Regions from separate parts of the Acetobacter sp. AC2005 genome, predicted to be linked through region 2. Evidence: predicted binding sites of a transcription regulator. Region 2 holds the regulator's gene; the other holds the start of a gene.
What was found. The regulator LexA, encoded in region 2, represses DNA repair genes until DNA is damaged. The targets are predictions, from matches to a motif close to TGTTCTANNTANGTTC.

Region 1: a site for LexA is predicted at 13,482-13,497, ahead of radA (DNA repair protein RadA). Genes of this name have one in related genera too.

The regions. Positions count from the first base shown of each region.
Region 1 is NZ_CP149625.1:526,704-541,869, reverse strand. Features, by position in the region: gene rlmB (23S rRNA (guanosine(2251)-2'-O)-methyltransferase RlmB) at 1-677, shown strand, start outside; gene QQM41_RS02505 (cytosine permease) at 611-1,963, opposite strand; gene QQM41_RS02500 (SDR family NAD(P)-dependent oxidoreductase) at 2,020-2,838, opposite strand; gene gmk (guanylate kinase) at 2,938-3,591, shown strand; gene hldE (bifunctional D-glycero-beta-D-manno-heptose-7-phosphate kinase/D-glycero-beta-D-manno-heptose 1-phosphate adenylyltransferase HldE) at 3,597-5,030, shown strand; gene QQM41_RS02485 (AGE family epimerase/isomerase) at 5,027-6,211, shown strand; gene QQM41_RS02480 (replicative DNA helicase) at 6,284-7,786, shown strand; gene QQM41_RS02475 (NERD domain-containing protein) at 7,966-8,754, shown strand; gene QQM41_RS02470 (mechanosensitive ion channel domain-containing protein) at 8,818-11,235, opposite strand; gene QQM41_RS02465 (hypothetical protein) at 11,467-11,616, opposite strand; gene QQM41_RS02460 (ABC transporter ATP-binding protein) at 11,705-12,493, opposite strand; gene QQM41_RS02455 (ABC transporter permease) at 12,490-13,275, opposite strand; gene radA (DNA repair protein RadA) at 13,540-14,931, shown strand; tRNA gene QQM41_RS02445 (tRNA-Gly) at 14,986-15,059, shown strand.
Region 2 is NZ_CP149625.1:125,717-140,882, forward strand. Features, by position in the region: gene recG (ATP-dependent DNA helicase RecG) at 1-1,718, shown strand, start outside; gene QQM41_RS00640 (thiamine phosphate synthase) at 1,731-2,336, opposite strand; gene QQM41_RS00645 (thiazole synthase) at 2,333-3,109, opposite strand; gene thiS (sulfur carrier protein ThiS) at 3,114-3,311, opposite strand; gene thiO (glycine oxidase ThiO) at 3,325-4,296, opposite strand; gene QQM41_RS00660 (DUF3429 domain-containing protein) at 4,398-4,874, opposite strand; gene eno (phosphopyruvate hydratase) at 5,057-6,337, shown strand; gene QQM41_RS00670 (septum formation initiator family protein) at 6,508-6,837, shown strand; gene rpmG (50S ribosomal protein L33) at 6,950-7,117, opposite strand; gene QQM41_RS00680 (molybdopterin molybdotransferase MoeA) at 7,187-8,461, shown strand; gene lexA (transcriptional repressor LexA) at 8,548-9,198, shown strand; gene bioD (dethiobiotin synthase) at 9,248-10,642, opposite strand; gene QQM41_RS00695 (alpha/beta hydrolase) at 10,639-11,331, opposite strand; gene QQM41_RS00700 (8-amino-7-oxononanoate synthase) at 11,331-12,512, opposite strand; gene QQM41_RS00705 (adenosylmethionine--8-amino-7-oxononanoate transaminase) at 12,569-13,852, shown strand; gene QQM41_RS00710 (molybdenum cofactor biosynthesis protein MoaE) at 13,865-14,335, opposite strand; gene moaD (molybdopterin converting factor subunit 1) at 14,341-14,604, opposite strand; gene QQM41_RS00720 (hypothetical protein) at 14,668-15,166, opposite strand, start outside.

The DNA of each region.
Region 1 (15,166 bases), 400 kb from region 2:
TAACCGAAGAAAATCATCCCGCGCTGGAAGAGGCCACACGCTCAGGCCGGGGTGTGCGCGTGGCGCCGGAACTGGTGCAACGCCAGCGGCTGGATGATTTGCTGGGGCCGGATGCGGTGCATCAGGGTGTAGCCCTTCTGGCGCGTGTTCTGCCCCCTATGCCGCTGGATGAAGCGCTGGAACGCCCCGGCCCGGTGCTGGTGCTGGATCAGGTGACAGACCCACGGAACATCGGGGCTATTCTGCGTTCAGCCGCGGCGTTTGGTGCAGCTTGCCTTGTGGTGCAGGACCGCAACGCGCCAGAAGAAACAGCCGTACTGGCCAAGGCGGCATCTGGCGCGCTGGAAACCGTGCCCATGGTGCGTGAGGTCAATCTTTCCCGCGCTATTGAGCAGTTGCAGAAAAGCGGATGCTGGACAGTGGGGCTGGATGCAGGCGGCACCACGCTGGATGGCGCCAGTTTTGATGGCCGCCGCGTAGCCCTTGTGCTGGGGGCAGAAGGCAAGGGCCTGCGCCGCTTAACGCGTGAAAGCTGTGATGAAATTGCCGGACTTTACATGCCCGGAGAAATGGAAAGCCTGAACGTATCCGTTGCCGCCGCAGTGGGGCTTTACGAACTGGTGCGCCGGGGCATGCCCAGCGCGTACCAGAAAGCCGCAGCAAAAAAGCCCACGTAATACCCAATATCGGCCCCGCCCAGCCAACGGGCTACGGGGCCGGTATACAGGCTGCTGGTTGAAAACAGCGCAATAGTCAGCACGGATGTTACGGCAAAAATAGTGGCGCCGCGTGTCCAGCCCGGTGGAATGGGGTGCACTGTGCGGTCTCCAAAATACCAGTCTGCCAGCACAATGCCGATCCACGGGGCAATCCAGTACATGGTTACCAGCAGGTAGTCTGTATAAAGCGTGGTGTAGCGGCCCGCACCGGCCACAGCCAACACATAGCCAAGGCTGGCTGTAAGAATGGCCGCAGCAATGCGGGGTACATGCAGCCCGGCAGAAATAAGGCTGTAGCTGGCGGTGTTATCGTTAAACGAATTGCCGGTAATGGATGAAAGCGCAATGGCCCCAAGGGCTACGGCACCAAGTGGGCCCATAGCCTGCTGGAGCGAGGCAATAACCGCCGTGGGTGAGGCCTCCGCCACAGATCCGGCAGAAATAAGCCCCAGAATCTGGAACGGAATGGCCGAACCCAAAAGTCCGGCCAAAGCCAGCAGCACCACCTTTTTGGGGCTGGTATTGGCAGGCAGATACCGCGTGTAATCTGAGGAATACGAGGCCCAGGACAGATTGAAGCTGACCAGCACACCCGTTGCCAGCAAAAAGGTTGACAAGCTGACAGCATGATGCGCGGCCAGCGGGGCCTGCCCTTTTAGCGCAAACACAATGCCAATAAGCGTGAACACCACCAGCAGCACGGTGCCCAGATATTTCTGCAAGGCCTGCACCACGTGGTGCCCGTAAATGGAGGCCACCATCTGAATACTGGCCAGTATGCCCAAAGCCAGCCAGAAGGGCATGGAAAGCCCGGCCAAAAGCAGCAGCGCCATAAGGGCCGTGGCGGCGGGCACGTTATTTACGGCATCCCACCCCACGCAATAAATCCAGTTAAGAAACGCCGGAGGGCGCAGGCCTTTTTGCCCCAATGCGCGGCGAGAGGCCTCCATTTGTGTCAGCCCGGTTTTGGGGCCAATGGCGGCGGCAAGGGCTACGGGCAGCGCGCCTATAATGTTGCCAATAATAATGGCAGCCACCCCTGTGCGAAAATCCAGCCCCATGCCTGTAAGCAATGCCCCAGTTACCCAACCGCCTGGGCCAAGGTTGGGGGAAAAATGGCTCCAGAACACCCGGTCTGTTGGCATGGTTTTAAGCGCTGCCGGAACGGGTTCTCTTACAGATGCGGCGGAAAGATCCTCCATCAGGCCACCGGTCTGGGGGGCTGAAGGGGGTGATTGTATCATGGATGGCGTGTTCCTGCGGCGTGGGGGCGGGAGTGGAGAAGGCTGGCGCTACAGTATCATGAAAGATCAGGTTCGGGCATGGACCCAGCGGCCCCAGAGGGCTGATTGTTGTAATAGAACTCTGCCAGCCGGATGGGCAGCAGGTCCATAAAGCGGGAGCCCGCTACTAACCATAGCGGAAAGGTAATGCGCCGCTCGTTCCGGCTTAGCCCACGCAAAATGCGGCGGCAGGCGCTGTGAACATCAGTTAGCCCCGGCATGGGGAAGGCGTTTTTGGCCACCATAGGGGTATCCAAAAACCCACACACAACGGAGCTTAATAAAATACCAGCCTTTTTGGCATCTCCCCCGGTGGCCACCATAAATCTGTCCACCGCCGCCTTGGCTGCGGAATAAGAGGGTGTGCCGGGGTAAGACACCACGCCCGCAACGGAAGAAATGGCGCAAATACGCCCACGCATGCCATCTGTCCCACGGGGTTGATGTTGCATAACATCCAGCGCAGGCAGCACGGTGTTGAGCACACCCATCATGTCTGTTTCAAAAATACGATAAATCTGCGCCGCAGGTTCATATGGTGCACCATCGGGCGTTTGCGGCTTGCGGGTGCCGCCCGTTATGCCTGCGCAGGCCAAAACCAGATCTAGCCCGTTTGTGCTGCGTATCCAGGCCTCCATTGCGGCACGGTCTGCCACATCACCAAGGTGCAAATGCACCGCTGCACCCCGGCTAATGCAGGCTTTGGCCGTTTCTTCCAGCCGTTGCACGTTGCGCCCGCCCAAATACAGGGTGCGCCCAGGCCGGGCCAGCGTCTGGGCCAATGTTTGCCCAAGGCCCGAGGATGCGCCAGTAATCAGAACGGTATCATGCTTCATATTACAGATCGGCCTTTGCTTATGGTGGTTATGGCATAGCATGGCGGCTTCTGGCATGAAGGCGCAAGACGGATAGATAGAACACGCAGGGAAGGCAGCATGGCGCACAACGCACAGGGTAAGCATAACGGAGCAGAACGGCGGCGCGGTGTGTGCCTGGTTATTTCTGCGCCATCCGGGGCGGGTAAGTCTACCATTGCCAATGCACTGCGTGCTTCCGAGCCAGCGCTCAAGCACTCGGTTTCCGTGACCACCCGCCAGCCAAGGCCGGGGGAAAAGGAAGGCGTGCATTACCACTTCCGCACCATGGAAGATTTTGAGCGCATGGCCGCAAATGGCGAGTTGCTGGAATGGGCCACCGTGTTTGGCCGTGGTTACGGCACGCCCCGCGCCCCGGTGGAAGCCGCATTGGCTGCCGGGCACGATATGGTGTTTGACATAGACTGGCAGGGCCACCAGCAAATCCGCCGCGCACTGCCCGATGATGTGGTGAGCCTGTTTGTGCTGCCGCCATCATTAGAGGAACTGGAACGCCGCCTGCGTGGCCGTGCATCAGACCACCCCGATGAAATTGCCCGCCGCATGGCCGCCGCGCGGGATGAAATCTCGCATTGGCGGGAGTTTGACCACGTGATTATCAATACGGATCTGGACCGCGCCATTACAGAAGCCCGCGCCGTGCTGGTGGCGGCACGCCTGCAAACCCGCCGGCGCACGGGGCTGTTGGATTTTGTTGCCAGCTTTGGAGCCTGAACGGCATGGATTTTTCTGCCATTACCGTGCTGTGCCTGGGCGATGTGATGCTGGACCGGTTTTTATACGGCAGTATGGATCGGATCTCGCCCGAAGCACCCGTGCCTGTGTTGTTGCTCGATTCCCGGCGTGAAATGCCCGGAGGGGCCGGTAATGTGGCCAGCAACGTTATCTCGCTCGGGGGGCGTGCCGTTCTGGTGGGGCTGAGTGGTCAGGATGAGGCCGGGGCCAGCCTGCGCACCACATTGGCAGAAAAAAACCGGCTGGTAGATGCTACGGTGCAAAGCGCTGCCCGGCCTACAATTTGCAAAACACGCTTTATTGCCGCGCATCAGCAAGTGGTGCGGGTGGATGAAGAAAGCCACGCCCCTATTGCAGAGCCTGAGCAGGAAGCCCTGTGCCGCCAGATTGATGCGCATATTGGGGCCTGTCAGGCTGTGGTGGTGTCTGATTACGGTAAAGGCGTGTGCACTCCGGCTGTGCTGGCGCATTTGTTCCGCGTGGCGCGGCAAGCTGGCGTGCCTGTTTTTGTAGACCCCAAATCTACCGATTACGCGCGCTACAAAGGGGCGACCTGCATAACCCCCAACGCCAAGGAACTGGCAGCCGCTTCCGGCATGCCGGTGGATACCGCAGCCCATGTGGAAGCCGCTGCCAGCAAGGTGATGGCTCAGGCCGATGCACAGGCCATTCTGGCCACCCGGTCGGAAAAAGGCATGATGCTGGTGCGGCGTGGGGGCGAGGTGCTGGCTGTGCCTGCCCGTGCGCGGGAAGTGTTTGATGTTTCCGGCGCGGGAGATACCGTTATTGCCACTATGGCGCTGGCTGTTGGGGCGGGGATGTCGTTCGAACAGGGCATGCGTGTGGCCAATGCGGCGGCTGGCGTGGTGGTGGGCAAGCTGGGCACGGCCACGGCGGATATTCAGGAAGTTCTGCACGAGCTGGAAGAACAATCTGGCCCGGATGAAGTGCCGCACTTACTGCCTTTGGGGGCCGCTTGTGCGCAGGTGGCCCGCTGGCAGGCTCGTGGCTTGCGTGTGGGTTTTACCAACGGGTGCTTTGATATCATCCACCCCGGCCATATCAGCTTGCTGGCAGAAGCCCGGAGCGCGTGTGACAGGTTGGTGGTGGCGCTGAACACAGATGCCAGCGTGCGCCGCCTGAAAGGTGACACACGGCCTGTGAATTCACTGGAATCCCGCGCCGCTGTTATGGCCGCCATCCGCTATGTGGATGCGGTGGTGGCGTTTGATGAAGATACGCCGCTGGAGCTTATCCGTGCCCTGATGCCAGATGTGCTGGTAAAAGGGGCAGATTACCGGCCCGAACAGGTTGTGGGGGCGGATATTGTGCAGGCCGCAGGGGGCCGGCTGGTGCTGGCCAATTTGCAGCAGGGGCATTCCACCACATCCACAATCGGGCGGATTCGCAATACATGACGGTGCATGATCTGCCGGGCGCAGAAAACCTGCCGCTTGTGGCAGTGCGCAACCGTTTTGCGCGTTGGCTGTTTGAGGATGCCTTGCCTTTCTGGGCCAGTACGGGGTGCGATGGCACAGCCTCAAACCCGGCGGCATTGGGGGCGCAGGAGTGTCTGACGCTACAGGGCATACCAGCACAGCCACCGTTCAAGCGCGTAAGGGTGCAGGCGCGGCAGCTTTTTGTGTTTTCATGGGCGGCCTTAAAAGGCTGGCAGCCCGCAACGCAACGGGCGCAAAGTATTTTCAGGTTTCTGCTCAACGCCCATAGGCCAGATGGCGGCTGGGTTAAGCTGCTGGCGCGTGATGGCGCTGTGCTGGATGACAGTGCAGATTTGTACGATATCGCTTTCGTGCTGTTTGCTCTGGCATGGTATGGCCGTGTGGACAGCACAGGTCAGGCGGTAGAACTGGCGCGGCAAACGCTTGCGTGGCTGGGGCAGGCAATGGCCCTGCCCAATGGCGGCTTTATGAACATGCGGCCCGCCAATGATGCGTGGCGGCAGCAAAACCCCCATATGCACTTGCTGGAAGCTGTGCTTGCCCTGCATGAAACAACGGGGGATGCCGCAGATCTGGTGCAGGCTCACGCATTATATGCGCTGTTCAGCCAACACTTTATGGATGAACGTACTGGCACGCTGGGCGAATATTTTGGGCCAGACTGGCAACCCGCCGTAGGGCCAGAAGGCCAGTGGTGTGAGCCGGGGCATCATTTTGAATGGGTGTGGCTGTTGCAGGCTTATGCGCGCCAAAGCGGGGTGGATACCGCAGCACAGGCCGCGCGCCTTTACCATTTTGCATATCAGTATGGCGTAGATGCCCAAACCGCATTGGTGCGTGATGCCGTTGCACGGAATGGGCAAATACTTAAGCCAACATTCCGCCTATGGGTGCAGGGCGAGGCTTTGCGTGGCGCATTGTGCCATGATCCGCAGGATAAAGCCGGTTGGGCCACGCGTATGGCCAGTAATCTGCTGGATCGGTATTTTACAGGTTGCCCCACCGGCACATGGGTGGACCAACTGGATGCACAGGGCACGCCTGCTGCTTCACAAATACCAACTAGCTCGCTTTATCATATCGTAACGGCGTATGATGCGCTGGATCAGGCTGCGCGGGCCTGCGTGCCATCTGCATAAAAAACGCTGTGCGGAAATGTGCCTGTAAGCAGGACGTGGCAGCGCGAATCTGATACAAGCGGTGTTGTGAACATGACAACAACAGATACCCCCAACCAGAAGGACGAAAGCCTTCTGGCCCTTACCCTTCGGCAGCCCCCGGCCAATGTGGAGGCCGAGCAGGCGCTGCTTGGCGCGTTGCTGACCAACAACCGCGCCTATGACCGTGTTTCGGACTTTCTGGCTGGTGAGCATTTTGCCAACCGCGTGAATGGCCAGATTTATGATGCCATTGCCCGGCGTATTGAAAACGGGCAACTGGCAGACCCCGTAACCATGCGGGCCGAGCTGGAACATTCCGGCATTTTGGCCAGCGTTGGCGGCATGGCCTATATGGCCAAGCTGCTGTCCTCCATGGTCGGGATTATCAACGCCGGAGATTACGGCCGCACCATTCATGATGCGTGGATCCGCCGCCAGCTGATTGATATTGGTGAAAACGTGGTGAACAACGCGTTTGGCACCACCATTGGCCTTTCCGGGCAGGACCAGATTGAGGCAGGGGAAGAAGCCCTGTTCAAACTGGCCACGGAAAAAGGCAATGAAGGGGATTTTGTTTCCTTCAACAAGGCACTAAGCGGCGCTATTTCTGTTGCAGCCCAAGCCTTTCAGAACGAAGGGCACGTTACGGGCCTGACATCTGGCCTGCGTGATCTGGATAAAAAAACAGGTGGGCTGCACCCGTCTGACTTGCTGATTCTGGCGGGGCGTCCTGCCATGGGTAAAACGGCGCTGGCCACCAAAATGGCCTTTTCCGCTGCCCGCGCCATTATGGATGAGGCTGAGGAAACGGGAGAAAAGCCCAAAGGGGCAGTGGCTATTTTCTCGCTCGAAATGTCGGCAGAGCAGTTGGCCACTCGTATTCTGTCTGAACAGGCCGAGGTTTCGGGTGAGCGCATCCGCCGTGGTGATATCGGGCAGAAGGAGTTTGACCGCTTTGTGCGTGTCAGCCACGAACTGGCCCGCTTGCCATTGGTGATTGATGATACGCCAGCTATCTCTCTTTCCGCCATGCGCACACGCTGCCGCCGGTTAAAGCGTACGCAGGGCCTGTGCCTTGTGGTGGTGGATTACCTCCAGCTTATGCGGCCCTCTGTTGGCACGCGCCCAGAAAGCCGCGTGTTGGAAATTTCCATGATCACGCAGGGTCTCAAGGCCATTGCCAAGGAACTGGAAGTGCCGGTTATTGCACTTTCCCAGCTTTCCCGTCAGGTCGAAAGCCGTGAAGACAAGCGGCCCATGCTGTCGGATTTGCGTGAATCCGGCTCTATTGAGCAGGACGCCGATGCGGTGATGTTTGTGTACCGTGATGAATACTACCTGCAACAGCGTATGCCCAAGGAAACAGCTTTTGAATCCATGGAGAAATACTCTGTGGCAATGGATGAATGGCAGCGCAAGATGAGCCTGGTGCATAACAAGGCCGAGCTTATTCTGGAAAAGCAGCGTCATGGCCCCACGGGTACTATCAATCTGTTTTTCGAAGGCGAATACACACGCTTTGCAGATTTGGATACCATTCATCAGGAACACTAAACCAGTTAAAAGGCCCCACATGTTGGGGCCTTTTTTGGTAAAAGCCTTCTGATATCCACGTAAATTTGAAAAATTATACCGCTTGCTGTATGGCGCACGTATGTGCCACTGCATGCACGTGCAAGAACAGCCTGTAAGCTGCGCGCCAAAAGAATAAATAAGATTGGGCAGATTTTTTAATGGATAAACTTGGTGCCATTATTGCAATGGCAGTGTGCCTTCTTGTCTTGCTGAATATTTCAACTGTTTTTGCGTTCTTGTTCCTGCTTGTAAAAATTGCTTTGGTTGTGGGGCTTCTTGCTCTGGCCGGGTTTCTGGTTTTTGGGTTTATTGAAAAACCAGAAAAGCACTTACCGCCGCCTCCAACCCCTAAAGATGAAGCCCCGGCAGAACCGGTTTTTGAAAAACCGTATTTTGATGCCCATGAAAAAGGGCGGGAAGGGGAAGAAAAGGTTAGCGCAATTCTCCAGCACATGGGCTGGCCGGCCCTGCATAATGTTTTGCTGGAAGATGACAGAGGGCTGACAGAAATAGACCATCTTGTAAAAGCCCCGTGGGGCATTGTGGTTATTGAAACCAAAAATTACGATGGTTTTATTTCCGGCTCCTCTACACCGGGGGTGTGGAAACAGAGTTTTCCAAACTCTACCGGTGTAGGGTACCGGCTGTTTATGGACCCTGTACATCAGAACTATCGGCATGTCTGTGCCGTAAAATACCTTACCGGGCTGGAAAATGTGCAGTCTCTCGTGGTGTTTGCCGGGCGGGCCTATACCAGCCCATTTGTGCATCATCAGGTTGTGCGCCTGAAAGATCTGGAGCGCGTTTTACGCACACGGCCAGAAGGTTTTGCCTATGTGGATGAGCGCGAACTGGAAAGAGCATGGCATCTTCTGCAACAGGCCTTTGTTGCCAATACAGGGCGCGGGCGTGAGCATATAGATAAATTACGCCAGCGTTTTTCCTGAAAACCAAGGGCGTTTGTATTCCTGCGGGCCATACAGATAGCCCGCAGGAACAGGGCGTGCTGGTTAAACGGTTATCAGGTTTTGCCGCACGGTCACCGGGATCTTGTTTTCCTGAAAAGCCTTCCAGATTTCAAAAAGTGCAGCGCTGCGCACAACCTTTATATCTGTGCCAGACATGGCCTTGGCTGATCCAATCAGCAAGGCAGAGCCATCAGATACGGAAGACATGCTGACGGTGGGCTGCACGCTTTCATCTACATCCTTACAGGTGGCAAGGGTGCGGGCCATCACATCCATGGCTTTATCCAGATCAGATGCAAAAGGCAGATTGAGTTCTATGGTGAACACACCGGGCTTTTGCGCCCGTGTGGCGTTTTTAACAGCCGAGGTAATGAACTGCGAGTTAGGGACAATCATGGTGGATTTGTCATCCAGCCGGATATCGGTAGAGCGCACGCTAATGCGTTCCACCGTGCCGGTTACACCCGCAATGGTGACAACATCTCCAATGGAAACCGGACGTTCGGCCATAAGGATAATGCCGGAAACAAAGTTTTGCACAATGGATTGCAGGCCAAAGCCAATGCCCACAGAAAGCGCGCTAACAACCCATGTCATGCTTTTAACGGTTACACCCAGCACCGCCAGCATGCTCAGCCCAACCAGAATCCATGCGGCATAGCTCAGAATGCTCAGGATAGAGGCCTGCGCCCCAATATCCAGCCGCGTGGTGGGGAAAAACCTTTGCTGGAACCATGATTTTAAAATGCTGATGGCGTAATACCCCGCCACCGGCAATACGGCACACAGCAAAATGGCATCCAGAGAGATATGGGAGCCATCGGTGCTGGCCTGGCCATGAAACAGCCAGTAAAGCTGGTGCCAGATCTGCTGCGGGTCAAACCCTCCGCCACTGGTGGCAACGGCATAAGCCACAGCCAGCAGCAGCACATTTACAATGCCGGGCACCACAACGCACATCTGGTTTACAAGCCGCGGGGGCAAGCCCAGTTCAACCAGATGCCGCCCCAAGGGCGCACTGGCCGGAAACAACGTGTTGGCCGTAACCGTTACCAAAAGGGAAAGTAGCAAAAGGCCTGTCATGCTAATGGCCATCATGCTCAGCCATGAGATGATGGTATAAGCCAGCGGAATGTAGCCTGAAAAAACAGCCAGCCAGCAGACAATGGAAATGCCCATAGCCAGACTGATTAAAAACTGCGTGCGCGAGGGTTGGCTGGGGGTGTTGTCTGTTTGGTCGGAAATACGCAACTCCCGCGGGATGGCAAACAGCAGCGGGCTTACGGCCAGCACATATAGCCCATCCATAAGCTGGACAGACAGCATGGAAATGCCGCTTTGCGTATCAATATAACGCAGGAACCCACGCACAATAAGTGCTGCGGCCAACCAGAGCGGAAACAGCCGCAAATTTCGCGCAATGGTGTCCGACATCGGAAAAATGCGCCATTCTGGATGGCGTGAAAGCAGGCAAAACCCCAGCTCAATCACAAGCCCGCAAAGCGGAAACTGCGCGCCCATCATGCTGCCAAGGGTGGTTAAATCCTCATCCAGCGCGGCGTTGTCAAAGGCCAGAACACTCCAGAAAATCTGGAAGGCAAAACCCCATGCCAGCAGGCTGAGCACACCACACAAAAGGGTTGCAATAATGGGGCGGATACGCCCCGCAGGTAAAACACGCGCCACCAGACGGCGAATAATACCGTGTGAGAAAAACCACCCCACCAAAAGCAACGCAGAAAGTGCGATGCCACCCAACGAAATAAAGATGCGCTTGCCAGAAAAAGCGACCCCCAGCACCCCAAGGGCTTCGCCCCCCAAAGTGCTAAGGCGTGTGGTGTCCGTATGGAAATTGCTGGTAAACTGAGACCAGAAGTTAACCCCCAGTGGGGAGGGAAAACGCTGCCACAAGGTAGCCTGCTGTATGGCGGTGCCATGCTGGCGCAGTTCATTTACAAGCTGTTGGGCTTCTACCTGGTACAGCTTCAGCCGCGTCATGCGGGAATTGATGTCCTGCTGTTTTTTAAGCAGAAGGGTGCGCTGTTCGGTAATGGAGGCGGATTCTGCTGGCTCATCCTTGCCGGGTGGCTTGCCCAGAATATCCAGAAAGTTCTGATAAACGCCCTGATAGGGTTTTAGCCGGGCTTGCAGGGTATCTGTTTGTGTGGCCACAGCATTGGCGCGGCGCAGCAGGGCGGCAAGCTCGGTTGTGCTTTGGCCGTTGGTTCTTTCCTGCTGGCTGCTTTGGTAAATGGCACTTATTTCTGAGCCAATACTTTCCAGCGTGCTGTTACTGACAATATCGGAAGTATTGGTAATAAGGGTTGTTGGGGCAGGGGCCGTAACGGAGGTATTGTCTGTATCTGCTGCCCAAAGGGGGGAGCGGGCGGCAAAAGGCAGGGCACCCTGCGTAAGCACAAAACACGCTAGAAAAAGAGAACAGAACCGCTTCAAACGCATCAGAAAACCTTGTGTTTCAGGTGTCTGGAAAAATAACCCTTATGTCCGTAACGTAGCGGCGTAAGAGGGGGTTGCGCCACCATTAAGCAAGCGGCGTGGTAATGTTGGGGGAATGTACGTAAGTTTCTGTTTGGTGCAGGCCGCACAATGCTGTGCACTTTTCAAACAGGCAAAAGCCCTGCCATCAACGGTGGCAGGGGTAAAAATTAACGTATGGGAAACGTGGTGAGGTTAGTCGTCATCACCTGTTTTGAGGTGATCATGATATCCGTATTTTTCCCACTGGGCGGCTGTGGTCAGATGCTTCGGTTCTTTGGAGCTAAACATGCCACAGGCGGATAGTCCCAAGGTGCAGGCCAGCAGCAGAACCGCGCGTTTCATCTTACCGAATATCCCTTACCCGTTTTGTCTGCTTTTTCTATCTCATTGCAGGGCATCGCGGGCAAGTGGAGATTGCAGCCAAGTGTGATTAACGCCGCAATTCCATGCTGATGGGGCCTTCACGCCGCCCGTGGGTGAACTGATCTACATACGGGTTGCCACTGTTCATGAGGGAAGATGCCGCCCCCTGCCAGATCAGCTTGCCTTTATAGAGCATGGCGGCTTCATCCCCAATGCGTTGGGCAGATGCCATATCATGCGTAATGGCAATGGCGGTGGAACCCAGCTTTTTCACGCAATCTACAATCAGCCCATCAATCACCGCACCCATAATGGGGTCCAGCCCGGTGGTGGGTTCATCAAAAAACAGAATATCCGGCTGGGCGGCAATGGCGCGGGCCAAGCCCACGCGCTTTTGCATGCCGCCAGAAAGTTCGGAGGGGTATAAATCCCCCACAGAAGGATCAAGCCCCACCTGTGCCAGAATGGTGCCTGCATGGTTGCGGGCATTCTTGCGGGTGATTTTATGCAGCGCCAGCAGCCCGAAGGTGACGTTTTCCCATACGGTCAAACTGTCAAACAGTGCGGCGTTCTGGAACAGCATGCCAATTTCACTGCGCAGTTTTTCACGCCGTTTTTCCGGGGCTTCCAGAACGTTTTCGCCATCAATTTCAATAATGCCGGAATCTGGCGTAATCAGCCCCAGAATACAGCGCAGCAGCACGGATTTGCCCGAGCCAGACCCGCCGATAACAACAAAGGATGTGCCCTGTGCAACATCCATGGAAACACCATCCAGCACCTTTTTGGCGCCGAAGGATTTGTGCAGGTCCCGAATACGGATTTTAGGCGTGGTGCCTGTCATGGTCTGGCTCATTGTGAAAAGAACAGGTCTGTCAGCAGGTAATCAAAGGCCAGCAGCATGATGGATGCGGCCACCACGGCAGCTGTTGTGGCAGAGCCCACACCTTCTGCCCCGCCCTTGCTGTTATAGCCGTAGTAGCAGCCCATCAGCGCAATAAGGAACCCAAACAGCGCAGCCTTTACCAACCCTACGGTTACATCAATGGCCTTGAGGGAGTTTAGCGTGGCCGTAATGTAAGCGGGGGCAGAAAAGCCCAGCTTCACCACAGCTACGGTAAAGCCGCCTGCCACACCCAGTATGTCTGCCACCAGCACCAGCAGGGGCAGGGCAATCAGCCCGGCCAGCAGGCGCGGGGCCACCAGATACTTCATGGGGTTGGTGGAAAGGGTGGTGAGCGCATCTATCTGGTCTGTTACGCGCATGGTGCCAATTTGGGCGGCCATGGCAGCCCCCACGCGGCCAGCCACCATAAGCCCGGCCAGCACCGGCCCCAGCTCACGCGTAACGGCCAGCACCACAATACCGGCAATGGCGCTTTGGGCATGGTATTGCGCAAACCCGGTATAGGATTGCAGCGCAATAACCCCGCCAGAAAACAGCGCCGTAAGCGCCACCACAGGCAAGGAGAAAAAGCCTGTTTCTAAAAAGGTGGACAAAAACACGCGCCCATAAAACGGAGGGCGCACAATGTGCGAAAGCCCAGAAGCAGCAAACAGGGCCAAAGCCCCCGCCGCGCGAATAAGGGAGAGTGTAGCGCGGCCAAGGCGGGCCACAAGATCAAGCACCATGTCCATGAGTGTGGACTGTCCGTTCCTGCTGAAGTGTGAAAAGGCAGTTCCAGCAGCCGTAACCTGTGCGGGCGGGTTCGTCAAAGCATCGTTGCGTGGTGGGCTGGGGGTGTTGCTCTTTCAAATAACAAATTCTGCATAAATCCGGCAGGGCCGTTCTGAACGCCAAATTGGGCTATGTATAAAAAACAGTTCAGGCGAGCCCTTGAGTTTGTTCCTGTTTTATTCCACATCAAGGGGGATGAACCAGACAGCAAAAGAGCTTGCCTGATGGCTAAAAAACCTTCCCGCACCTATGTTTGCACCAATTGCGGCGCTGTACATGCCAAATGGGCCGGGCAGTGCGATGCCTGCGGTGAATGGAACACGCTGGAAGAAATGGCTGTGGAACCCTTGGCCGCATCCTCTGCCGCGGTGCGTGGTGGCAAGGGGCGGCGCGTGGCGTTGCAGGCGCTGGAGGGGGAGATCAAACTTCCACCACGCACCCAAACAGGCATTGCAGAGCTTGATCGGGTTTTGGGTGGTGGCCTTGTGCCTGCTTCTGTTGTGCTGGTGGGGGGAGACCCCGGCATAGGTAAATCCACTTTGCTGCTTCAGGCCGCCAGCAAGCTGGCAGGCAAGGGCGAGCGGGTTCTGTATATTTCTGGTGAAGAAGCGGTGGACCAGATCCGCCTGCGTGCGCAACGCTTGGGTGTGGCCGGGGCCAAGCTGGATTTAGCGGCATCCATCAACGTGGCAGATATTGTGGCCACGCTGGAAGCCGAACCCGATGTGCGGGCGGTAGTGATTGATTCCATCCAGACCATGTGGCTGGAAACCATAGATAGCGCGCCGGGTACGGTCTCTCAGGTGCGGGCCTGTGCGTTTGAGCTGATACGCGCGGCCAAGCGCCGGGGGTTCAGTCTTATTCTGGTAGGGCATGTAACCAAGGAGGGCGCGCTGGCTGGCCCGCGTGTGCTGGAGCACATGGTGGATGCCGTAATGTATTTTGAAGGCGATAGGGGCCACCAGTTCCGTATCTTGCGGGCCGCCAAAAACCGCTACGGCGCAACGGATGAAATTGGCGTGTTTGCCATGACAGACCGCGGTCTGGAGGAAGTGAGCAACCCATCAGCCCTGTTTTTGGCCGAACGGCGGGGCAATATTGCCGGGTCTGCCGTATTTGCCGGGCTGGAGGGCACGCGGCCCGTTTTGTTGGAAGTGCAGGCCTTGCTGGCCCCCAAAGGAGGAGATGGCGCCCCCCGCCGTGCCGTGGTGGGGTGGGATACAGGCCGCCTTTCCATGTTGCTGGCTGTGCTGGAAACGCGCTGTGGGCTCAAACTCTCTGGCATGGATGTGTATCTGAACGTGGCAGGTGGCCTGAAGGTGGCGGAACCTGCGGCAGATCTGGCTGTGGCGGCTGCGCTGGTTTCTGCCGCCAGTGGCGTGCCCACCAGCCCCGGAGAGGTTTATTTTGGAGAGGTTGGTCTTTCTGGCGAGGTGCGGCAGGTGGCGCAGGCCGATGCCCGTTTGAAGGAAGCTGCCAAGCTGGGGTTTGACCGTGCCGTGTTGCCCCGCCGCATTGCACGCGGCAACACGCGCTCTCGCCCGCCAGAGGGGCTGCATCTGCGTGAAATCGGCCATATTTCTGATTTGGTAAGTGCAGAAATGGAAGCTGAGTGAAACTGACACATTGCCATTTGCACAATGTATCGGTATAGTGCGCCCCACAAAGATGCGGATGTAGTTCAATGGTAGAACGGCAGCTTCCCAAGCTGCATACGAGGGTTCGATTCCCTTCATCCGCTCCATTTCCTTAAAATTCAGAAAATTCAATTGGTTGTGATCAGCCTTTGTTGTTGGCGCTGTCAGTCTGCGTTACAGGGTGGGCGTTACATATCTGGTGGATGAAAAAGCA
Region 2 (15,166 bases):
CCATCACATCCCCCGATTATCTGGTGCCCGCAAACCAGATAGAGCGCATTCCGCTGCTAGACCCCGTTTGGCCCCTTACGGCTGGACTGTTTACCGGGCAGGTGCGCATGGCCATGGCAGCCGCCCTCCGCCTTTTGCCGCCCAACCTGCCCGAATGGCATGACAAGGCCCTTATTAAACAAAAAAACTGGCCGGATTTTGCCTCGGCCCTGAACTGGATGCACTTTCCAGACACCATTCCCGATAGCGCACAGGGGGATGCGTGGCACGGAAACCGCACACGTGCGCAGGCACGTTTGGCATGCGATGAACTGCTGGCAGACCAACTGGCCATGCGCATTGCCCAGCAGGCATCCCGCGCCCGGCCTGGCCGTAGCCTGAATGGTGATGGCCACTTGCAAAAGCAGGCCCTCGCCAGCTTTGGGCATGAGCTGACCTACGGCCAAAAACATGTGCTGCGTGAAATTGAAGCTGATATGGCCACCCCGCACTGCATGAGCCGCCTTTTGCAGGGCGATGTAGGCGCAGGCAAAACGCTTGTGGCCCTTATGGCCATGCTGCGTGCGGTAGAAGCTGGCACTCAAGCCGCCCTTATGGCCCCAACTGAAATACTGGCCCGCCAGCACGCAGCTACGTTCCGCCGGCTTTCCCCCGTGCCGGTGGCGTTTTTATCCAGCTCTGTCAAAGGCAAGGCGCGCAAACAAACTTTGCAGGATATTGCCGATGGCACCGCCAAGCTGGTGGTGGGCACCCATGCGCTTGTGCAGGACGGCGTAAAATTTGCTGATCTGGGGCTGGCCGTAATTGATGAGCAACATCGCTTTGGGGTCGATCAACGTCTGGCATTGGTGGAAAAAGGCCGTGATGCTGATATGCTGGTGATGACGGCAACCCCCATTCCCCGCACGTTGCTGCTTACCCGCTTTGGTGAAATGCAGATCAGCCGGCTGGAAGGCAAACCGGCTGGCCGTAAGCCTGTGCGCACATCTCTACACAGCCTTGGCAACTTTGAAGATGTGCTGGCAGGCATTGGCCGCGCGCTGGACAAAGGTGCACAGATTTTTTGGGTGTGCCCGCTGGTTTCTGAAAGCGAAGCCATGGATCTGGCTGCAGCCGAGGCCCGGCATGCGGCTTTGGTTGAGCGGTTTGGAGATAAAATCGGGCTGGCGCATGGGCAGCAGGATGCCAATGTGCGTGAGGACGTGCTGCAAGCCTTTGCCAAAGGTGAAACCCGCATGCTGGTGGCCACCACCGTAATTGAAGTGGGCGTGGATGTACCCTCCGCCACAATTATGGTGATAGAACATGCAGAACGCTTTGGGCTGGCGCAGTTGCATCAGCTCCGTGGCCGTGTGGGGCGTGGGGCGGATGCCTCCTTCTGCCTTATGCTGCATGATGAAGGCTTGGGCCTAACGGCACGCCGCAGGCTTTCCTGCCTGAAGGAAACGGAAGACGGCTTTTTAATTGCGGATGAAGATTTTCGCCTCCGTGGCGGAGGTGAGGCAACGGGCCGCCGTCAATCTGGCCTGCCCGATTACCGCATGGCGCCGGAAATGCTAGTGGATATGCTGTTAGACACAGCACATGATGAAGCCACGGAGATTCTCCCCGATGGGCCACCCACCAGTGCGCCGGAAAAGAACTTGCCGGTAGCGGCCCGCATTTTGCTGACGTTATTTAACAAAACCGACGCCGCGCGCATTTTCAGCGGCGGCTAAACGGTTGCAGCTTTAGCCTTCTACGGCTGCCAGCCACGCCTTAACCTGCCCTTCCGGGTCTGGTTGGCGAATAAAGGCAGATACGGCAGAAACACTATCGGCCCCGGCCTCAATACACGCCCAGGCGCGTTCCAGCGTAATGCCGCCAATGGCAACCAGTGGCAGGTTGCCAATAAGCTTGCGCCATTCTGTCAGCTTCAGTGGGCCTTGGGGGCCGAACGCCATTTTTTTCAGCTTGGTTTCCCATATAGGGCCAAGGGCCACGTAATCCGGATTGCAGCTTAGAGCGCGATCCAGCTCTTCATGGCAATGGGTGCTAATGCCAAGGCGGATACCGCCTTTGCGAATGGCGGCCAGATCTGCCGTATCCAGATCTTCCTGCCCCAGATGAATGTAATCTATGCCTTCATCCAGCGCGATCTGCCAGTAATCGTTCAACACAAGGCATACGCCGTGCTGTTTGGCATAGGCATGGCCTTGGCGAATTTCTGCGCGCAGGGCGTCTTCTTCCATGTCCTTCAGGCGGAGCTGAATAAAGCGTGCACCTGCACCGCCCAGCCTGTCCACCCATGTGGCGCTATCAACAACGGGATAAATCTTTTGGGGCAGAGCTGTCATGCCAGCATGGCCTTTCCTGCAACGGGAGTGGAAGGAACAGCCATATCGCGCTCTTCCATTGGGTCTGCAATACGGGCCAGCTCCCCGGCCTCTACCGCCAGACGAAACGCACGGGCCATATTTACGGGGTCTCCCGCCTTGGCCACGGCGGTGTTTATCAGCACCGCATCATAACCTAACTCCAGCGCCTGCGCGGCGTGAGAGGGCACACCAATACCGGCATCCACCACCAATGGCACACCGGGAAAATGCGCCCGCATGGCCCGCAGGCCGAACACGTTGTTCAAACCCTTGCCAGAACCAATAGGCGCACCCCATGGCATCAGCACCTCGCACCCCACGGCCAGAAGTTTTTCCGCCACCACCAAATCTTCCGTGGTGTAGGGGAATACCTTGAAACCATCTTCGGTAAGAATACGCGCCGCCTCTACAAGCCCGAATACATCTGGCTGGAGCGTATCCAGTTCACCAATCACTTCCAGCTTCACCCAATCCGTGCCGAACACTTCCCGCGCCATGTGCGCAGTGGTGACGGCCTCCTTAACCGTGTGGCAACCCGCCGTATTTGGCAGCACCGGCACCTTGAGCTCCTGAATGAGAGACCAGAACGCCTGCCCGGCACGCTCCCCCGCAGATTCGCGACGGAGGGAAACAGTTACAACACCCGGCTGAGCAGCCAGCACGGCATCGCGCAAAATCTCGGGGGATGGATACTGGGCTGTACCCAGCATGAGTGGCGAGACAACATCCTGCCCGTAAAATGAAACAGCCATGCCCTCAGCCCCCTTGCATGGGGGCAACAATTTCAATTTGCGCCCCTTCTTCCAGCGGCGTTTCATTGCGCGTTGCCTTAGGCACAAACCGACCATTCAGCGCAGTAGCAATGCGTGCACCGCTATAGCCGAGCTCATCTATCAGGGCCGCCAGTGTTTTGGCGGAGACCTCGTGCGCTGTATCGTTAACCACAACTTTCATCGGGCGTTGCTCCTTAGGCCTGTGGGCCGAATATCAAGTCTGCCGCCTCCCGCGCCCGAGCGGGAGAAAGCAGAAAACCGTGCCGGTACATACCGTTGATATAAATGCGTTTTCCATCCTGCACCACGCGGGGCATGTTATCTGGGTAAGACGGACGTAAACCTGTGCCCATTTCCAGAATTTCCGCCTCGGCAAAACCGGGGTGCAGGGTCCATGCCGCGTTCAGAAGTTCCATCATGGAACGCACTGTCATGCCGCCAGCATTTTCGCTTTCAATCATGGTGGCCCCAACCATGAACACATGGTCAGCCCTTGGCACAATGTAAACCGGTATGCGCGGGTGCAGCATACGCACAGGCCGATGCAAGGTAACATCCGGGCAGCGCAGCAGCAGCATTTCACCCCGCACGCCCCGCAGATTGTCCAGCTTTTCACGCGCAGCAAGGCCGGTGCACTCCACCACCCAATCAAACGTGGCTTCATCCGGGCAGGTTTCACCAAACTCGGCGTGGCCACCCAGTTGTTCCAACCGTGCCAGAAGGGCTTTCAAGGCCTTGCGCGGGTCCACATGCCCTTCATCGGGAAAGAACAGCCCTTTATGGAAACGGCCTGCCAGATCCGGCTCAAGCTGGGTGATTTCTACTGTGCCTACCGTCTGAAAATGCGATGTGCGGCGGCCAAAGCGGGCAATTTCCCCCACATCTCGCGCAGGTGCCAGCACAAGGCTGCCTTCACGCGTAACATCGGGCACATGCTCGGCCCACCACTCTACCGAATCGATAGATTGGGCGGTGACTTCCTCTGGCGCAGATTCGGCCTCGCACCACGGGGCAAGCATGCCACCTGCCATCCATGAAGCCCCGGCCCCCACGCGGCCTCCGCTTTCATACAGGGTGACATCGCCTCCCCGTTCAGCCAATGCTACGGCGGCTGTCATACCCGCCACACCGGCCCCTTTTACCAGAATGCGCGGTTTGCCGTTCATACTTTCTACCTTGCCTCCGTTACTGGCGCTGTGCTGCTGCATCTGGGCGTTATAACACGCCTCAAACCCTGCTTCTGCAAGGGCTTATGCCGCTTTAGTGTTTAGAATGCCCGCACAAGCAGCACCATGAGCAGGCAACATTCCGTTACCGCCGTGGCAATCCAGCGCATGCCCATATAGCCGGGCGGCAACCAGCCACGCTGCCATGCGCCACGTTCAGCCAACGCCACCAGCGGAAAAAGCACTGCCAGAATAATCACCCCGGCAAGCGGCACCCATGCATAGGCCAGGTAAGCCGCAATCCACCCCGCAAAAGCGGGCACCACACCCAAAACCAAACGCAGATTATCGGCCCTGTCTGCCCCGCTTGTCAGAATGGCGCGATCAAGCTCCAGCGCCAGCCCCCAATGCACGGCCCCGATAAAAGACAGGCTTACTGCCCCGTAAATCACCAACGCCATCAGCAGATTGGGCACAGGCACGCCGGAATCGAAAAACACAATGCCGCATGTACAGGCAACAAAGGGCAAGAGCCCTGCTGCCATAAGCACCACAGCCAGAAATGGAAGTTTTTTCATGAACGTGCAGCAGGCCCTTACCTGATAATTTCATACCCAATATGGTTGACAGAAAAGCCCAACAGGCGGCCACTAGCAACCGTAGGCAGGTTTACCCTGCCCACCGTGTTCCGCCCGGAACCAAAAAAAATAACACCGGCTTCTGCCGCCAGAGGCCAGACAATAAAGGAACGGAAACACCAATGAGTGCCATTGTTGACATTATCGCACGTGAAATTCTGGACAGCCGCGGCAACCCAACGGTTGAAGTAGATGTGGAGCTGGCATCCGGCGCCAGAGGGCGTGCGGCTGTTCCTTCTGGTGCCTCAACCGGTGCGCATGAAGCCGTAGAACTGCGCGATGGTGACCCCAAGCGGTTTGGTGGCAAGGGTGTTCTCAAAGCTGTTGAGAACATTGAAAACGAAATTCTGCCCACGCTACAGGGTGCCGAATCGGCAGATCAGATCGATATCGACAACGCCATGATCGATCTGGATGGCACACCCAACAAAAGCCGTATGGGTGCCAACGCCATTCTGGGTGTGTCCCTTGCCATTGCCAAAGCCACGGCAGCAGAACTGCATGTGCCGCTCTACCGCTACATTGGTGGCGTGTTTGCCCATGTTCTGCCCGTGCCGATGATGAACATTGTCAACGGTGGTGAACATGCAGATAATCCCATTGATATTCAGGAATTCATGGTGCAGCCGGTGGGTGCGCCTACTGTGGCCGATGCCATCCGCTGGGGTTCGGAAATTTTTGCCCAGCTGAAAAAGGCCCTGAGCGCTGCTGGCTACAACACCAATGTTGGGGATGAAGGCGGCTTTGCCCCTGCCCTTAAATCTGCCGATGAAGCACTGGGCTTTATCACCCGTGCCGTGGAAGCCGCAGGCTACCGCCCGGGTGAAGACGTGACCTTTGCGCTGGACTGCGCCAGCACCGAGTTCTTCAAGGACGGCAAATACAACCTGAAGGGCGAAGGCAAGGTATTCGATTCCGCTGGCATGGTGTCTTACCTGTCTGACCTTGTAAGCCGTTACCCGATTGTTTCCATCGAAGACGGCATGGCCGAAGATGACTGGGAAGGCTGGGCCCTGCTGACGCAGGAACTGGGCAAGAAAATCCAGCTGGTTGGAGATGATCTGTTTGTAACCAACCCGGAACGCCTGCGCCGCGGCATTCAGGCTGGTGTGGCCAACTCCCTGCTGGTGAAGGTCAACCAGATTGGCACGCTGACAGAAACACTTCAGGCCGTGGAAATGGCGCATCGCGCGGGCTACACCGCCGTGATGAGCCACCGCTCTGGTGAAACAGAAGATTCCACCATTGCTGATCTGGCTGTGGCCACAAACTGTGGGCAGATCAAAACCGGCTCCCTTTCCCGTTCTGATCGGACAGCCAAATACAACCAGCTCATCCGTATTGAGCAGGAACTGGCAACTGCTGCACGCTATGCAGGCCGCACCATTTTAAAAACCGCATAAACCACAGCGCTTTTGGCGCAACAGGTTACAAAAAAGCCGCTCTCCTACCCGGAGGCGGCTTTTTTCGTGCCCTCATGCCTTGGCGCTGCCACACTTCATGGTTTAGACAGAAAGACAGACCCAGAGGTGCAGGCTAAACTGCACAGAACCAGAAAAAAGGCAGCGCCAGAGTGCAGATCGGTCGTTTCATTCGTCGCACAGTGCGGGCGGTTGTGCCCCCTTTGGTTTTTCTTGGCATTGCAGGCTATTTTGGCTGGAACGCAACGCAGGGTGATCACGGTATTCAGGCTTACAAGCAGCAATTGGGGCTGCTGGAACAGGCCAAACAATCCAAACAGGATGCCATTGCCGAGCAGGCCGCTTGGCACCGCCGCGTAAACGGCCTGCGTGAACAATCCCTGGATACAGATATTCTGGATGAACGCGCCCGCGCCATGCTGAACATGGCAGACCGGAATGATATTGTTGTGCCCTACGATAGGCGAGACCCGCTGTTTTAACCCCCTTCCCTTAATATCTGTGCCGGATGACGTATTCTTCCGGCACAATCAGGCATAAAAAAACGGCGCCCGAAAGCGCCGTTTTTTTCATCCACATTCCGAAGAATGCAGATTATTTGATCTTGGCTTCGCGGAACACGACGTGCTTGCGAGCAACCGGATCGTACTTCTTCAGTTCCATTTTACCGGTGTGCGCACGAGCATTTTTCTTGGTCACGTAGAAGTAACCGGTGTCCGCCGTGGAGACGAGACGGATCTTGATAACGTTGGTCTTGGCCATGACTTCCTCAGCAGAGCATGATGTACGGAGCCGCATAAACGGCACCGACGGTGTTCAAGTGCCGGCAAAATGCGCATACAAGTGCAAAAGGTCAAGTATTCTTGCATCAAAGCGGTGCAACAGGCCAAAAAAGGAGGAATTTTTATGCTGGATGTGGCTGTTGCGCGCGCCCGAATTCTTGAAAACCTAAAAACATGCGGGCAGGAAATTGTGCCGCTTTCGCAGGCATGTGGCCGCGTGCTGGCCCAGCCCGTTCATGCCCGCACGGCCAACCCACCGGTTTCTGTTTCCGCAATGGATGGATATGCCGCAAAAGCGGAAGATGCGCTGGAAGGCGCAGTTTTGCGCATTGTGGGCGAAGCCCCCGCAGGCCACCCATGCACTGCTACTGTGCAGAAGGGGGAATGTGTGCGGCTGTTTACCGGCGCGCAAATTCCCGCTGGCGCAGATACCGTTATCATTCAGGAAAACGTGCAGCGTGAAGGTGATCACGCAAAGCTGACGGCCCCGGCACGCCAAGGACAGTATATTCGCCAGCAGGGGCAGGATTTTCAGAAAAACGATGAATTGTTGCCAGCTGGGCGCAGACTCGGCCCACGAGATATCGGACTGGCTGCTGCAGGCGGGCATGTGTGGCTTACGGTTTCGCGCCGCCCACGCGTAGGTATTCTGGCCACGGGTGATGAAATTATCCTGCCCGGAGACCCCGCCCCGGCGGATGGCATTTTCAATTCCGCCACTTTCATGGTGGCTGCCCTCCTACAACAGCAGGGCGCAGAAACCATTATGCTCCCCATTGCGCGCGACAATATGGAAAGCCTGACAACCCAGTTCCGCCAAGCTGCCACGCTGGATATGCTGGTGAGCATTGGTGGTGCAAGCGTGGGAGATTACGATCTGGTGCGCCCTGCTCTGGCCGAAATCGGGCTACAGCAGGATTTCTGGAAAATTGCCATGCGCCCCGGCAAACCGCTGATGTCTGGCCGGCTGGGTAATACGCCCATTATTGGCCTACCCGGTAACCCCGTAGCCGCTATGGTGTGCTCCATTGTGTTTGTAACACCTGCCCTGCACGCTCTTATGGGGCTACCCGTTGGCGATGAACTCCAGACAGAACCCGCCATTCTGGGCTGTGATGTTAAAGAAAACGATGCCCGGCAGGATTTTTTACGCGCAACACTTGCGCCCTCCCCGCAAGGCGCTGTACCTGTGGCCACGCCTTTTTCCCGGCAGGATTCAGCGCAGCTGAACATTCTCAAGCAAAGCCAGGTTTTGGTAATGCGTGCCCCCTTTGCTCCGGCACAAAAAGCAGGCACCCCCTGCCAGATAATCCGCCTGCCCTGATCGCTCCCTTGACATAAAAAGAGAACTTATGTAGAACAATCGCAAGATTTTCTTTTCATTACGACAGCCGCTTTTTGAGGTGCGATATGCTGACGCGCAAACAGCACAAACTCCTGCTTTTTATTGATTCGCACCTCAAACAAACAGGTTTCTCACCTTCCTTTGATGAAATGCGTGAGGCTATGGGTCTGCGCTCCAAATCTGGCATTCACCGGCTTATTTCCGGGCTGGAAGAACGCGGGTTCTTGCGCCGTCATCACCATCGGGCGCGGGCGCTGGAAGTTATTCAACTGCCAGAAATGCAGGAACTGCCACCCAATGTGGTGCGTGCCAGCTTTACACGCCCCAAAGCCGAAACAGTACGAATCCCGCTTTATGGACGCATTGCCGCAGGCTTACCCATAGAAGCCGTGCCTGATACCACCCATGCGCTCACGGTTCCTGCCGAAATGCTGGGCAGCGGTGATTACTACGCGTTGGAAGTGGCCGGAGATTCCATGGTGGATGCTGGCATTCTGGATGGTGACAACGTCATTATCCGCCGCACAGATCAAGCCGAAAATGGGCAGATTGTGGTGGCGCTGATTGATGAGCATGAAGTTACGCTCAAACGCCTGCGCCGCAAGGGCAACATGATTGCGCTAGAACCTGCCAATTCCAGCTACGAAACCCGTATTGTTCCGGCTGAAAAGCTGCGTATTCAGGGCTGCTTGGCTGGGTTGATCCGTCAATATTAAGGCAAATACCTGCGGGGCAAAACTTACCATGCAGATATCTGTTTTTCTATTATGGATAAATATCTTCCCACTGCGGAAAAAGCTTTGCCAGTTCAGACACCACATCTGGTGTAATTTCCGCACAAAACGGCACTTCTGCCAGAATACGCACCCTGCCTTTTTGCGCGATTGTCTCACGGTTTTCTGCATTCAGTGGGCCACTTAGCACCACACCAGCCACGGCAATGTGCTGGGCACGCAAGGCTTCCAAGCTCAACAAAGTATGGTTAAGCGTGCCAAGCCCACTCCGCGCCACCAGCACTACGGGCAAGCCCCAGCGTTGGGCCAGATCAATCATCATCAGGTCTGGCGTTGCAGGCACCATCAGGCCACCTGCGCCTTCTACAACCAGCGGCTTATCTGCTTCACCTTGTGGTAACGCCAGTTGGGCCGGATCAACCTGCACACCTTCTGCACGCGCTGCAGCATCGGGAGAAAGGGGCGCAAGAAAAGCCCCTGCGGGTTTGAAGCAAGGCGGATCTCCGGCAAGGTGCTTAACTGTAGGGGTATCCCCTTTCTCATCCGCCAAACCGCTTTGCAAGGGCTTCCAATAAGCTCCCTGCCAGCGCCGCACCAAACAGGCGGAAACCAGTGTTTTGCCAATGCCAGTATCGGTGCCCGTTACAAATACGCCTTTGCGTGGTGGCTTACGGAAACAGGCATACCCAACACGCCATGTAATGGCGCATCCTGCTTGCTGAAACCGCAAAGCAACGCGGCGCAAATGTGTAGAAGATAACGGCACAGCGCCATCACGCGGAACAGATGCACCTGTAGCCTTCAGATGCCTTACAAAATCCAGCCCATCTGCAAAAGCCTGCACAATATCCTGCTCTGCCCAACCACCAGAAAACGCAGGCGGGCACCAACTTTGCACAGCGGCCAATTCTGGGTAAACCGGAGTTGCCGCCTGTTGTCCTTCTTGCTCACAGGCCTGCTGCCATTCAGCAAATGTGCCATCCAGCAGCGTAGAAACCGCAAGCACACCATCCGGATCCAGAAGCTCTGCAAAAGTGCGCAAAACCTTTGCGGGTTCTGGTAACCATTGCATAATCAGATTGCCACAAATCAGATCAAATGGGCCGCTTACATCTGGCGTTGTCGCGTCCATCTGATGGTAGGAAACACTTTCCCCTAACCGGCTTTGCGCGCGCGCAAGCATATTTGGCGCAAAATCCGTTGCCAGAATGTCTGCATCAGGCCAGCAAGCGCGCAGATGTTCGGTTAGCAACCCAGTGCCGCAACCAATTTCCAAAATACGCAGGGGCTTTTTGCCATCCATGCTGGTGTGTATGCGCTGGAACAGTTCACGCGCTGCCACACGTTGCACCGTGGCGGCTTGATCATACTTTTCGGCGGCATCAAAACTTTGGCAAATACGCACAGCGCGGGTGGGTGTTTTCATGGCTGTTGTTCCATCCTGTTGCGCAGCGTTTCCAAAAAGCGGGCACATTCGACCGGGTGCGTTTGAGGCAACAAATGCCCTCCGTTTTCCACCCATTTTATATGTGCAGGAGCAGGAAAAGAGGCTTTAGTCATACTGGGTGAGGCAATTTCATCCTGCTGCCCTGCCAACACATCTAACGAGCCACACGGCAAATCTGCCCGCACATCTTCTGTGCACAGAATATCCAGCCCATGCGCCAGTTTTTCTGGCTGGCAGCGTGCGGCAGAAACAGGCGATGCTCCACAGCGCTGGCGGAAATCATTTACCACCGCAGCAGGTTCTCGCCCCAAGCCGCGTATCATGCGTTGCACAATGCGTGGTGCCACACCTTCGGGAAAACCTTCTCGGCTAACAAAGCAGGCAAACGTGTTGATACCTGCAAACCGGCTCCCTGCCGGCAAAACGCCCTGCCTGCGTTGCATCATCAGCCACATAAACCCAAGGGAATGGCCAATCCCCAATATGGACTGCTGTTTTTGGCATATATCATCCAGCGTAATCGCTTTTGTAACACCGCTCGCCTCTGGCTTTAAAAAACCGAGGTCCAACGTTACTGCATCTACCCAGTTCAGTTGCGCAAGCACGGGTTGCCAGAACTCCGGTCCAAATGCCCAGCCGTGCACAAACACGGGTAAGAGTCGCGCCATTACGCCAAACCTTTGCTGGCACGTATGAACGTATCAGCCAGTGCTTCCATTTGTGCCCATGTATGGTTGGCATGAAAAACCACCCGCAAACGGCAGCCGCCTGGTGGCACCGTGGGGGGACGAATAGCTACGGCCAGAAAACCAGCCTCTAACATCTTCTGGGCCAGAGTGCGCGCCTGTGGCTCCTGCCCTACCAGAATGGGCACAATCTGGGTGCTGGATGGCCCTGTATCCTGCCCTGCATCGTGCATTTTCTGGCGAAAGCTGGCGGCAAGTGCTGCAACATGCGCGCGCTGGGCATCCATTTGCGGCAGCAAATCAAGTGCTGCATCAACAGCCCCCAACACCAAAGGAGAAGGCGCTGTAGAATAGATAAAGCCAGAAGCTGCGTTATCCAGCCATCTGCATAGTCCTTCGGAGGCAGCAATAAATGCCCCCATACTGCCCAAGGCCTTGCTGAAGGTGCCTATCACCACATCGGCCAACCCATTTACCAACCCGGCACCTTCTGGCCCCAATATACCGGTTGCGTGGGCTTCATCCACACATAGCAGAGCGTCATATTTTTGGGCGACCTCATGCAACGCGGCAATATCCGCCACATCGCCATCCATGCTGAACACGCTTTCTGTCAGCACAATACGCAGGCCGGCACCTTCGGTTTTCTGAAGCAGGCTTTCAAGATGCGCCACATCATTATGATGGAACCGAATCGGGCGTATACCTGCCGCTGCACAACCATGATACAGGCTGGCATGGATGAGCTTATCTGCCAGAATAATGGCAGGCGCCCCACATACCTGCACAGAAAGCCGTGCCAAAGCTGGCACCAGAGAGGCATTGGCCTGCCAGCCGGAAGAAAACAAACGTGCCGCCTGCATGTGCTTTAGCCGCGCCACACGTTTTTCCAGCATACAAGCCTGCGAGGATGTACCCGTTACCAACCGGGAAGCACCGCTGCCGCTGCCTTCTGCCTGTGCCCAAGAACACGCGCGCTCACGCAACAAGGGATGCATGCGCAGGCCCAGATAATCGTTGGACGAAAAATCTGTGACCACAACGCCATCTGAGCGTTTGAGCAGCGCCCCCCCGGCATATTGCCATTGCTGACAGGTGCGCAAACGCCCCTGAGCAGACAGATCTGCCAGCCCCTTCTGGAAAAGATTATCAAACCGCGTCATGTAACATGTGGTGCCGCAGCCTGAAGGGCGGGTCAATCATCTACAGGGAACATTCCATGACAGAAGCTTCCGGCTCATCTCTATCTTCCATGCCGGAATGGTACACGCAGGGCCTGCCCCATATCTGGTTACCTTATAGCCAGATGAAAACAGCCCCGGCGCCACTTGCCACCGCATGCACGCACAACACACGCATTACCCTAACCGATGGCCGGGAACTGGTAGATGGCGTAGCCGCGTGGTGGACAGCCTGCCACGGCTATAATCACCCTCATATTCGCCAGGCTGTATGCCAGCAGATGGAAACCATGCCTCATGTGATGTTTGGCGGCATGGTGCACGAACCCGCTTTGCGGCTGGCCAGCAGATTATGCGCCATGTTGCCGGGAGATCTGGAACGAGTGTTTTTTACGGATTCAGGCTCGGTTTCCGTAGAAGTGGCCATGAAAATGGCCATTCAGTACCGCCTGAACAAAGGGCAGACCAAACGCACCAAAATGCTGGCCTTCCGGGGTGGCTATCATGGGGACACACTGGCCACCATGTCTGTTTGTGACCCGGAAGAAGGCATGCACCATCTGTACGGTTCTGCCCTGATGGAGCACGTGATCTCCCCTCTGCCAGTAGATGAAGCCAGCACCGCTGTATTTCTAAATCTGCTGGCCAAACATGCGCACGAACTTGCCGCCATTATAACCGAGCCTTTGGTGCAGGGTGCTGGCGGCATGCTGTTTCATGCCCCGCAAACACTGCGCACTTTGCGCAAAGCTGCGGATGACCACGATGTGCTGCTGATTTTAGATGAAATCTTTACCGGCTTTGGCCGCACCGGCACCATGTTTGCCTGCGAACAGGCTGGTATTGTGCCCGATATTATCACGCTTTCCAAAGCGCTTACGGGCGGCACCATGGCCCTTGCTGCCACAGTGGCGCGGCGGCATGTGTTTGAGGCTTTCCTTTCTGATAACCCCGAACACGCGCTGATGCACGGGCCAACCTTTATGGCCAACCCGCTGGCCTGTGCCTGCGCCAATGCCTCGCTTGATCTGTTTGAAACCGAACCCCGCCTTCAGCAAGTAAAAGATATCAACACGTTTCTGACTGAGGCGCTGGAACCCTGCCGCACCCTGCCCGGCGTAAAGGATGTACGCACACTTGGGGCTATTGGTGTTGTAGAACTGGAAAAGATCAATAACCCGGATGCATTGCGGCAGCGTTTTATTGCCGAAGGCGTATGGATACGCCCCTTCCGCAATATTGTTTACCTAACACCCGCGTTTACCATTGAAAAACAGGATTTACGCAAACTAACAGATGCCATTTACAAAGTATTATCCTGAAAAATCGTAAGATCAGGAAGATGAAGGCGCTGTGTGCATCCATGCTGCTGCAGCGTGTTCATCTTCTTCCCGCGCATCCACCCATGCCGTATGGCCGTTGGCGAATTCTTCTTTTTTCCAGAACGGCGCGCCGGTTTTAAGCCGATCGATCAAGAACGATGTGGCCGAAAGTGCCGCAGCCCGATGTGCCGCAGCAGTGCCCACCAGCACAATAGGCGCACCCACTTCTAACCTGCCAACCCTGTGTATGAGCGTACATCCAAGCAGATTGAAGCGCTGCATGGCTTCCTGCGCAAGCTGGTTAAGGATTGTTTCCGTCATACCCGGATAATGTTCCAGCGTCAGGCTCAGCAAACCATCTCCGCCACGCACCTGCCCTATAAACAGGCCCATACCGCCAACTTGTTCAGAAAGGCTGGAAAGGCGCGCAGTTTCAGCCCCTGCATCAAAAGCTGCCTGCTGCACCAAAACACGAACAGACATGCGTATCAGCCGCCTGTCATGGGGGGGAAAAACGCAAGTTCATCACCAGCTTGCACACAGGTATCAAACCCACCCAACTTTTGGTTGATGGCAACACGAATGCGCGGTGTGGCGGCAAACACCTCATCCAGCTTTGCATCATGCTGGCGCAGTTCCTGCACCAACGCCGCAACAGGCATAGTATTGGATGGCAGCGTAACCCGCTGGCTTTCACGCCCCAATTGCTCACGCAGGGCGGCAAAATAAAGAATATTTACGGAGCCTGTCATGGCCTGCCTGCCGTGGTTTGAGTTTTCAGCCGCTTCATCCGCTACGCTCAAACAGCGTAAGCGTTAATGATGCACGGTGGAACGATTATCCTTGATGGTGCTAACGGATCCATCTGGCTGGATCAAGGTAATGGTGCCGTCATCATTCGGAATTTCGATGGGTGCACCTACACCACGATGTGCTCCGTATTTGCTGGAAACATCCGGCTCTACATCTGGCAGCTTACCCGCTGTACCACCCCCAATAACACCGTGGCGAATATCTTCTTTTTCGCCAATGCTCATTTCCTCACCATCAGGAAGCTGCGGGCCATTCGCCGCCGCTCCACCCAGCACAGTGCCTGCGCGGTCTTTTTCAACATCTTCCAGCGTAGGCAGTGGCGTTGGAGGGCCGGGCCACATATTGCCACCTTCTGGCAGAATGGGAATATCTACAGCAGATTGCCCCCTGATCCGCCGCATATTAAGGTCTTCCCCCGATGGGGCATTGGGATTTTCGCCCGGAAGCGTTGCTGTATCCGATACAAACTTGTCAAAGCCTGCACATCCGCTCACGATCATA